Regions from separate parts of the Amycolatopsis sp. FDAARGOS 1241 genome, predicted to be linked through region 1. Evidence: riboswitches for the same ligand, from Rfam matches in the RefSeq annotation. Region 1 holds a riboswitch; each other region holds the start of a gene.
What was found. A riboswitch is a leader RNA that binds a small molecule or an ion and turns the genes downstream of it on or off. The one in region 1 is predicted to bind S-adenosylmethionine.

Region 1 (3,265 bases):
GGCAAGCCAGCACACCACTTACCTCGTCTTGCGTCGTTCCGATCGCAAGCACCTGGACTCGCGCGGGCGAGCCCCGCCGCTGCCCAGCGGCCCCGGCCACCGCAGCTCGCGTGTGGCGACCGAAGGTGCCCACTCGCACCTCGCGGTGGTCGTCCGGCCGCTCGCGAGCCGGGACGCGCCTCAAGCGGCCGTCAGCGTTCACCCTTGGCGGTGACGACCTCGACGACCGCGCGTTCCAGTGCGTAGTCCGCGTCGGCCGCGACGCCCTTGACCTCGGCGTTCAGGCGGGCCACCACCTGCATCGCCGCGGTGAGGCCGTCCTGGCCCCAGCCGCGGGCCTGGCCCTGGGCCTTGCGGATCTTCCACGGCGGCATGCCCAGCTCACCGGCCATCTGATTCGGGTTGCCACGGCCGGCGGCGGAGACGCGGGCGATCGTGCGCACCGCGTCGGCGAGGGCGTCGGCGACGAGGACATGCGGGACGCCCAGCTGCATGGCCCAGCGCAGCGACTCCAGGGCCGCCGCGCGGTCACCCGCGACGGCCTTCTCGGCGACCGCGAAGCCGGTCACGTCGGCACGGCCGGTGTGGTAGCGGCGCACCGCCTGCTCATCGACCACACCCCCGGTGTCCGCGACGAGCTGCGTCGCCGCCGAGGACAGCTCGCGCAGGTCCGAGCCGACGGAGTCGAGGAGCGCCATGACGCCCCCCGGGTCGATCTTGCCGCCGGCGCGGCGCACCTCGTTGCGCACGAACGACTCGCGCTCGGCGGGCTTCGTGAGCTTCGGGCACTCGGTGATCTCGGCACCGGCCTTTTTCAGCGCCGCGGGCAAGGCCTTGGCCGCCTTGCTGCGGCCGCCACCGCTGTGCACGACCACGAGCACGACCCCGTCGGCGGGTGACGCGAGGTACGCCAGCACCGCGTCGGCCAGCTCCTGCGAAATGTCCTGCGCCGAGTCGAGCACGATCACCCGCCCCTCGCTGAACAGTGACGGACTCACCAGTTCGGCAAGCAGGGGAGCTGTGAGTTCGGACACCCGGTTGCGGGTCATCTCGGCCGTCGGGTCACTCGCCCGCGCGGCGTCCAGCGTGGCGCGGACAGCCCGCTCGATGAGCAGTTCTTCCTCGCCGAGGACGAGGTGCAGCGGCGCGGGTGCGGTGGTCACCCCGCCATCTTCTCACCCGTTCGCCGACGCGCCTGCTCCGGTGATGTGCGCCGCCACCGTGGCATCAGGTGATCGCCATGTCGTACGGTGTACCCGAGGCAGCGCACGGTCCGCGGAAAGCACGGTCCACAAAAGCCACGGTCCACAAAAGCACAGCGGCGCGCCGACAACAGAAGACCGCTCATCCAGAGGGGCAGAGGGAACGGCCCGAAGAAGCCCCGGCAACCGGCGTACAGCCTGTCTTCCCGAACTTGCGGGATAGCTGACGACCACGGTGCCAATTCCGGCCCGCTTCGGCGGGACAGATGAGGAAAGGAACCTCGCGATGACCGCAACCCTCGGAACGTCCTCCACCAAGAAGACCCTGGATCTCGGTCCTGCTGTCGAACTGGTGTCGAAGGAAGAGGGCCACCGGCAGCCGCTCGCCCCGGAGTTCGTGTCCGCCGAGGACTTCTCGCCGCTCGAGGTCGCGTACGACTTCGGCCGCGTGCGCCGCGAGGACATCGAGGCCGGCCCCAAGAACATCTGGCGCTACAAGAAGCTTCTTCCCGTCCCCTCGACCGTCGAACAGATCCCCAACACCGAACCCGGCGGCACCCGCCTGGTCAAGGCCGACCGGCTCGCCAAGGCCCTCGGCCTGAAGACCGTGTGGGTCAAGGACGACACCGGCAACCCCACGCACTCCTTCAAGGACCGCGTGGTCGCCGTCGCGCTGGCCGCGGCCCGCGAGTTCGGCTTCGAGGTGCTCGCCTGTCCCTCGACCGGCAACCTGGCCAACGCGACGGCCGCCGCCGCGGCCCGCGCCGGCTGGCGGTCGGTCGTGCTGATCCCCAAGTCGCTCGAGCGCGCCAAGATCCTCACCACCGCGGTGTACGACGGCGATCTGGTCGCCGTCGACGGCAACTACGACGACGTCAACCGCCTCGCCACCGAGCTGGCCGGGGAGCACCCGAAGTGGGCGTTCGTGAACGTGAACGTCCGCCCGTACTACTCCGAAGGTTCCAAGACACTCGGCTACGAGGTCGCCGAGCAGCTCGGCTGGCGTCTGCCGGAGCAGATCGTGGTCCCGATCGCCTCGGGCTCGCAGCTGACCAAGGTGGACAAGGGTTTCCGCGAGCTCGGCCAGCTCGGTCTCGTGGAAGCCAGCCCCTACAAGGTGTTCGGCGCGCAGGCCACCGGCTGCTCCCCCGTCTCGGCCGCTTTCCGCGCCGGCCACGACGTGGTCCAGCCTGTGAAGCCCGACACGATCGCCCGCTCGCTCGCCATCGGCAACCCCGCCGACGGCCCCTACGTGCTCGACGTGGTCAACCGCACCGGTGGCGCGATCGAAGACGTGAGCGACGAAGAGGTCGTGGAGGGCATCCGGTTGCTCGCGCGCACCGAGGGCATCTTCACCGAGACCGCCGGCGGCGTCACCGTCGCGACCGCGAAGAAGCTCGTGGAGACCGGCAAGCTCGACCCCGACGCCGAAACGGTCCTGCTCATCACCGGCGACGGCCTCAAGACGCTCGACGCCGTCGAAGGCCGCATCGGCCCCAAGGCGACGGTGCCGCCCTCGGCCGAAGCCGTCAGCAAGGCGCTGGGCTACTGAGCCGCTGACCACCGGGCCCGTGGGCCGCTCCGCTACCGGGGCGGCCCACGGGGCTCACCCCGGCGGGCCACGACCGGCCCGCCGTCACTCGGCAGCACGGCCGTGTCACCGTCCACATCGGTCCGCGTGACCAGTACGCCCAACGTTCCCAGCACGTCCACTGTGGACTTCGCCGGGTGCCCGTAGCCGTTGCCCGCGCCCACGCTGATCATCGCCGCCCGCGCCCCCACGGCCGCGAGGAACTGCGGCAGCGAATAGCGCGAGCCGTGGTGGGGCACTTTCAGCACGTCGGCGTGCAGATCCACCCCCTCGGCCAGCAGATCGGCCTGCGCGGCCAGCTCCACGTCTCCCGTCAGCAGCACCCTCCCCGCGGACGTGGTCGCCCGCAGCACCACGGAACTGTTGTTGATCGCCGTGCCGTCCTGCTCGGCGGCCGAGCGCGCGGTGACGTACCGCGGCCCGAGCACATCCAGCGACAGCCCCGGCCACTCGAGCTGCTGCCCTTCGCTCA
Region 2 (3,265 bases), 1.7 Mb from region 1:
GAGCTCACCGAACACCTTCGGCGTCGACAGGCCTTCGGTGTCGAACGCGAGCACCCAGTGGAACGTGTGCCGCGACAGCACGGGCACGAGCTGCTCGCCGCGGCCGGTGCCGAGCGCGGTGCCGCCGTAGAGGGCGAAGGGGACGTCGCTGCCGAGCTTGCCGGCGATGGCGGCGAGCTCGTCGCGCGTCACGTCGAGCTTCCACAGCGAGGCCAGCCCCACGAGCGTCGCGGCCGCGTCGGCGCTGCCGCCCGCCATGCCGCCGGCGACCGGGATGCCCTTGCGCAGCACGATCCGCACCTTCGGGTCGGTGCCCTCCTGGCGGCCGGCGTAGGACGAGAGCTCTTGGGCCGCGCGCCAAGCGAGGTTGGTGGCGTCGGCGGGCACCGAGCCCTCCCCCTCGCCGTACACCTCGAGCCCCGGTTCTTCTGTGGCGGCGACGGTCACCTCGTCCGTGAGCGAAAGCGCCTGGAAGACGGTGACCAAGTCGTGGTAACCGTCCTCGCGCAGGTCACCGATGGCCAGGTGCAGGTTGACCTTGGCCGGGACCCGGACGGTGACTGGTGGTGGTACGACGGCGAGCACCTGTCCAGCCTACGTGGCCTGGGCAGCGGGCTCCCCACCAGGAGAAAACAGGCGTTTTCAGGACAGCTGTCCCGAAGAATCGGACACGGGACCCCGAAGTACCGGACGCGGGTCCGGGGCGACGCGGATGGGCCCCTCGGCACGTGTCCGAGGGGCCCTTCCCGTACTTGCGTCAGGCGGCGACGGCCGCGCGCACCGGCTGGGCCACGTGCGCGCCGCGGTCGGCGATCCACCCCAGGGCGGCGTCGGAGCGCTCGCCGCGCAGGCCGATGCGGAACCGCGCGATCGGCGTGTCGCCGATGCGGGTGATCCCGCCCCCGATCGTGGCGACCTCCACGTCGAAGCGGCCGGCCGCCTCGGGCAGCAGGGCGCCGACGGACGCGAAGCCGATGAGGATCACGTCGGCGGAGCGGTCGTACTTCGCGGCCTGCGCTCGGGACGTCTCGATCGCCGGCAGCACGGCGTCGGCGATCCAGCTGCCGGGCTCGGCGATCAGGTCCAGCACGTGCCCGCGCTCGAGGACGGCCCCGTGGTCGAGCACCGCGACGTCGTCGCAGACGCGGCGCACGACACTGGCGTCGGGAGTGGTGACGAGCACCGTGGTACCCAGCTCCGCGCGCGCCCGGTCGAGCACGGCGAGCACGGCACCGGCCTCCTCCGGAGCGATGCCCGAGGTCGGGTCGTCGGCGAGCAGCACGGCCGGGCCGGCGGCGAGCGCCTTGGCGACGGCGACGCGCCGGAGCTGGCCGGCCGTCAGGTCGCCCGGCTTCTGCGCGGCGCGCGCCGTGAGGCCGACGAGGTCGAGCAGGGAGCCGACACGGCTCTTGCGTTGCGGGCCGTCGACGCCGAGCTGCTCCAGCGGCGTCGCGATGTTGCCGGCGACGGTGCGCTCGGCGAGCAGCTCCGGCTTGGTGCCGACGACACCCAGCTGGCGGCGGACCTCACGCAGCCGGCGGCCGTCGAGAGCGGCGGTGTTGAGGCCGTCGAGCCGAACGACGCCGCGGTCGGGGCGCTCCTGCAGCGCGATGCAGCGGGCGAGGGTCGACTTGCCGGAGCCGGCCGGGCCGACCACGCCGAAGAGGGAACCGGCCTGCACGTCGACGCTCACGTCACGCAGCGCGGGAACCGGATTTCCATTGGTGGCGAAGGATTTGGACACGTTTTCGACAGTGATCACGAAGATGCTCCTGGCAGTGGGCGCAGCACCGTTCCCGGGCGCGCCGGACGTCACCGAATAACCGTCCTTTTCGGACGGTGTGCGAAAAGGCGGAAGAAGATCAGATGTTCGCCATGGAGCGTCGACACGCACATACCGTGCGGCGACCTTCGTCAACGACACGCCGCCGGGTCAACAGGAGCGGGCGGGCAACCCTCTTCATCGGTAACAGCCTCCATCGGTCCTGGCTGTAGCACCTGCCCTGCCGGAGGGTGGTTGCTGCGACTTCGTCGAGCCAGGTCTCTCAGTCGCTCGGGATGGACGTTCTGAGTAAAGCCGATCCCATTGGGTGAACGCAAGCGCGTTGGTGCAGATCACACGAGTGGTGGTGCCCGGATACCGGGACACGCGCCGCCACATCGTGGGCGGGGATCGCTCCGTCCCCGAATTGCTTCCGAGCGAGAACACCGACGCCCATCTCCACTGTGGACGCACGATTTTCTTGGCCCAGAGGGCTTTTGGCCGACTATCTCCCACTGCCGGACGACGCTGCGTCGGCTGACGGCCCGGCGAAGTAGTTCGCCATCACGAGACACCTCGTCTTCCCAACCGGACAACCGTCCTGCTGGCGGGGCGCCGGCAGGCGTCCGTCACACGACTCTGTGATACAACCGTATCGGATACACTTGTACCACCATGCCGCGCCGGACCGACCACGAGCAGCGCCGGCGCGAGATCGCGTCGGCGGTTTGGCGCATCGCCGCGGACCTGGGGCTGGAGGCGGTCAGCATGCGCGAGGTCGCGGCCGAGGCGGGGGTGTCCCTGCGGCTCGTGCAGTACTACTTCGAGACGAAGCACAACCTGCTCGTGCTCGCCCTGCGCTACCTCCACGAACGCGGCGAGCGCCGGGCGCAGGCCCGCATCGCGGCGCAGCTGGACCAGAGCGTGCGCGGAGTGGTGCGGACCCTGCTCACCGAGCTGCTGCCGCTGGACGCCGAACGCGAACTCTCCCTGCGCGTCCACCGCGCCTATTTCAGCCGCACCCACAGCGACCCACAGCTCGCGCAGGCCTTCGTCCACGACGAGACGCCGATCGAAGACCTCGTCACCAGCCTGCTGCGCCGCGCCGTGCTCCCGCCGGGCACGCAGCCCCGGCTGGAGGCGAACCTGCTGGTCGCCGGCCTCACCGGCCTCGGCCTCGACGTGCTCCACGGCCGGTTCACGCCGGACGAGGTCCTCGTCACGCTGGACTACCACCTCGACCGCCTGTTTCAGGCTTGAGCGGCGATCCTCGCGAAGTCCTGGACGGCCAGCTGCTCACCCCGCGTCTTCGGGTCGATCCCCGCGGCCGCGAGGAGTTTCCCGGCGCGGTCGGCGGATCCCGCCCAGCCGGCGAGCGCCGCCCGGAGCGTTTTGCGGCGCTGCGAGAACGCCGCGTCGACGACGTCGAAGAGGCGCTGGCGGTCGATGTCCGAAACGGCCGGGCCGCGTTCGAAGGCCACCAGTGACGAGTCGACGTTCGGC
Region 3 (3,265 bases), 530 kb from region 1:
CGCAGCTGGGCACGCTGCTCGGGCGCAAACTCCGGGCCGCTCGCGGACCGGTGTCGGTGCTCCTGCCTCTCGGCGGAGTGTCCGCAGTGGACGTTCCCGGCGGGCCGTTCCACGACCCGGCCGCCGACGCCGCGCTGTTCACCGGCCTGACCGAAGAGCTCGCCGGGTCCGCGGTTTCCGTGCAGCGGCGCGAAGAGGCCATCAACGACCCCGGGTTCGGGGCGGCCGCAGCGCGCGAGCTGCACCGGCTCATCGGCGAGAGGAAGTCCTGACGTGGACCGCGCGGAGGCGCTGGCCCGGCTCACCGCCGCGGTGGCCGGAGGACGACCGGTGATCGGTGGCGGCGCGGGCACCGGCCTGTCCGCCAAGGCGGCCGAGGCCGGCGGCATCGATCTGCTGATCATCTACAACTCCGGGCGCTACCGCATGGCCGGGCGCGGTTCACTCGCGGGGCTGCTGGCCTACGGCGACGCCAACGGCATCGTGGTCGACATGGCGCGCGAGGTGCTCCCCGTCGTGCGGGACACGCCGGTGCTGGCCGGTGTCAACGGCACCGATCCGTTCCGGCTCATGGGCCCGTTCCTCCACGAGCTGAAGCGCCTGGGGTTCGCCGGGGTGCAGAACTTCCCTACGGTGGGCCTGATCGACGGCGTCTTCCGGCAGAACCTCGAGGAGACCGGCATGGGGTACGGCCTGGAAGTCGACCTCGTCGCGCTCGCCCGCGAACGCGACTTGCTGACCGCGCCCTACGTGTTCGACCCGGGGCAGGCCGAGGACATGACCCGCGCGGGCGCGGACGTGCTCGTGCCGCACCTCGGGCTGACCACGAGCGGCACGATCGGCGCGCGCACCGCCGTGTCGCTCGACGAGGCCGCCGCCCGCGTGCAGGAGATGCACGACGCCGCCAAGCGGGTGAATCCCGACGTGCTCGTGCTGTGCCACGGCGGCCCGATCGCCGAACCCGCGGACGCCCAGTACGTGCTCGACCACACCGACGGGGTGGTCGGCTTCTTCGGCGCTTCCTCGATCGAACGGCTCCCGACGGAGCGCGCGATCCGCGAGCAGACGGAGGCCTTCCGCGCGGTGCGGCGGTGATCGTCTCCGTGTGAGCGCCGTCTCAGCTCACCGGACACCTCTGGCGTCCCGCCGCTTCGTTCGGTTACCTTCTGAGTCAGGTCATGAGTGCCAGCGTCAAGCCCCGGCTAGCTGGCCGGCAACCCTCCTACCGCGGTGGGGTGCCCCGGGTGAGGACCAGGCCGGTCGCGCAGCGCGACGGGCAAGCGCGGGCCCCTCGCCGGGGGTCCCCGGAACGCCGAGGAGGCACCGTCATGACTCTCGCCCTCGATCGCACCGCTGAATCCACCGAAACCGTTGGTGCGCAAGGGATCCCCGCGGTCGCCGGTGCCGCGCTGCGGGTGCCGCTGGTGACCGGGGACGAGATCGGGTACGCCAACCTCGACCACGCGGCGAGCGCGCCGTGTCTCGACGCGGTGCGCACGGCCGTCGACGAGTTCCTGCCGTGGTACGCCAGCGTGCACCGCGGCGCGGGGTTCGCTTCGCAGGTCTCGACGCGGCTTTACGAGCGCACGCGCGACATCCTGAGCCGGTTCGTCGACGCCCGCGGCACCGACACAGTGGTGTTCACCCGCAACACCACGGATTCCTTCAACCTGCTGGCGCGGTCGTTGCCGCGCAAGACTTCCGTCGTCGTCTTCGACACCGAGCACCACGCCGCGCTGTTGCCGTGGCGCGGTCCGAACGTGCACCGCGTGAGCCTGCCGCGCACGCGCCTCGCCGCGGTGTCCGTTGTGGACGAAGCGCTCGCGGCGTGCCCGGAGGGCCCGCGGCTCGTGGTCGTGGCCGGAGCGTCCAACGTGACCGGTGAGCTGCTGCCGGTGGCCGAGATCGCCGCCGTGGCCCGGAAGCACGGTGCCCGGGTGGCGCTGGACGCCGCGCAGCTCGCCCCGCACCGCCGTGTTTCCCTGCGGGAGCTCGACGTGGACTACGTGGCGCTCTCGGGCCACAAGTTGTACGCACCCTTCGGAGCCGGCGCGCTGATCGGCCGCGGCGACTGGCTGCGCGCGGCGGAGCCGTACCTGGCCGGCGGCGGTGCGACGAAGCTCGTGACCGAAGACGCCGTCGTGTGGAACACCGGCGCGGAGCGGCACGAGGCCGGCTCGCCCAACACCGTCGGGGTGTACGCGCTCGGCGTCGCGTGCGAGCAGCTGGCGGCGAACTGGGCCGCGGTGGGTGAGCACGAGGCGGCGCTGCTGGAGCGGCTGCTCAAGGGCCTGGCCGGCATCCCCGGCTGTGCCGAGCTGCGCCTGTTCGACGCCCCGGTGGACCGCGTGGGCACGGTGAGCTTCGTCGTCGATGGCTTCGAACCCGGCTGGCTCGCCGCGGTGCTCTCGGCCGAGTACGGCATCGGCGTGCGCGACGGCGCGTTCTGCGCCCACGTCGCCACCAAGCGCCTCATCGGCACGACCGGGCGCGAAGGGCAGCAGGCGGTGCGCGTGAGCCTCGGCCTCGGCAGCACCGAGGAGCACGTCGACCGGCTCGTGCTGGCGCTGCGCCAGCTCGTCGCGCGCGGCCCGCGCTGGGAGTACGCCAAGGTCGACGGCCGGTGGGCGCCGGTCGGCGACCCGCGCGAGCTGCCGCCCTTCTGCGCCTGAGTCCGCACTGGTCGGCACGCCCCGGCACTCGTGGAGTGCGTGAACGGGCGTCGGGGAGAGTGCCGGTCGCCGGGACGTGGACAATGGAGCCGTGAGCACCGAGCCCTCCTCGTCCGAACCCGGCCTGTCCGAGGCCGCCACCCAGCCCGCCGAAGCACCCGAACCGGCGGCGGCCGGTGACGCGACCCCGGCCGAAACCCCGCTCGAGCAGGCGGGCGAGTCGGCGCCGCTGCTGCCGAAGCGCCGGGTCGGGCTGGTGTTCGCGGTCGCGGTCGTGATCTGGGTGATCGACCTCGTGTCGAAGAACCTCGTGGCGGCCAATCTCGAGGGCAAGGAGCCGGTGCGCATCCTCGGCGGCCTCATCTACCTGCAGGTGATCCGCAACGCCGGCGCCGCGTTCTCCATGGCCACCGGCATGACATGGGTGCTCGCGCTGATCGCGGCGGCCGTGGTGGTCGCCATCGTGTGGCTTTCCCGCCGGCTGCGGTCCGTCGGCTGGGCGATCGGCCTGGGCCTCGTGCTCGCCGGCGCGCTCGGCAACCTCACCGACCGCATCTTCCGCGCGCCCGGCCCGCTGCGCGGCCACGTCATCG

Region 2: another riboswitch for S-adenosylmethionine. It lies ahead of I6J71_RS02900 (methionine ABC transporter ATP-binding protein); the one in region 1 lies ahead of thrC (threonine synthase).
Region 3: another riboswitch for S-adenosylmethionine. It lies ahead of I6J71_RS13770 (aminotransferase class V-fold PLP-dependent enzyme); the one in region 1 lies ahead of thrC (threonine synthase).

What each region holds. Positions count from the first base shown of each region.
Region 1 covers NZ_CP069526.1:2,242,966-2,246,230, reverse strand. Annotated here, with positions in the region: gene holA (DNA polymerase III subunit delta) at 192-1,163, opposite strand; SAM riboswitch class I at 1,342-1,475, shown strand; gene thrC (threonine synthase) at 1,489-2,754, shown strand; gene I6J71_RS11080 (ComEC/Rec2 family competence protein) at 2,787-3,265, opposite strand, start outside.
Region 2 covers NZ_CP069526.1:589,020-592,284, reverse strand. Annotated here, with positions in the region: gene I6J71_RS02905 (4-(cytidine 5'-diphospho)-2-C-methyl-D-erythritol kinase) at 1-585, opposite strand, end outside; gene I6J71_RS02900 (methionine ABC transporter ATP-binding protein) at 758-1,762, opposite strand; SAM riboswitch class I at 1,974-2,065, opposite strand; gene I6J71_RS02895 (TetR/AcrR family transcriptional regulator) at 2,438-3,022, shown strand; gene rsmA (16S rRNA (adenine(1518)-N(6)/adenine(1519)-N(6))-dimethyltransferase RsmA) at 3,013-3,265, opposite strand, start outside.
Region 3 covers NZ_CP069526.1:2,776,083-2,779,347, forward strand. Annotated here, with positions in the region: gene I6J71_RS13760 (Tm-1-like ATP-binding domain-containing protein) at 1-272, shown strand, start outside; gene I6J71_RS13765 (phosphoenolpyruvate hydrolase family protein) at 274-1,095, shown strand; SAM riboswitch class IV at 1,175-1,289, shown strand; gene I6J71_RS13770 (aminotransferase class V-fold PLP-dependent enzyme) at 1,329-2,672, shown strand; gene lspA (signal peptidase II) at 2,764-3,265, shown strand, end outside.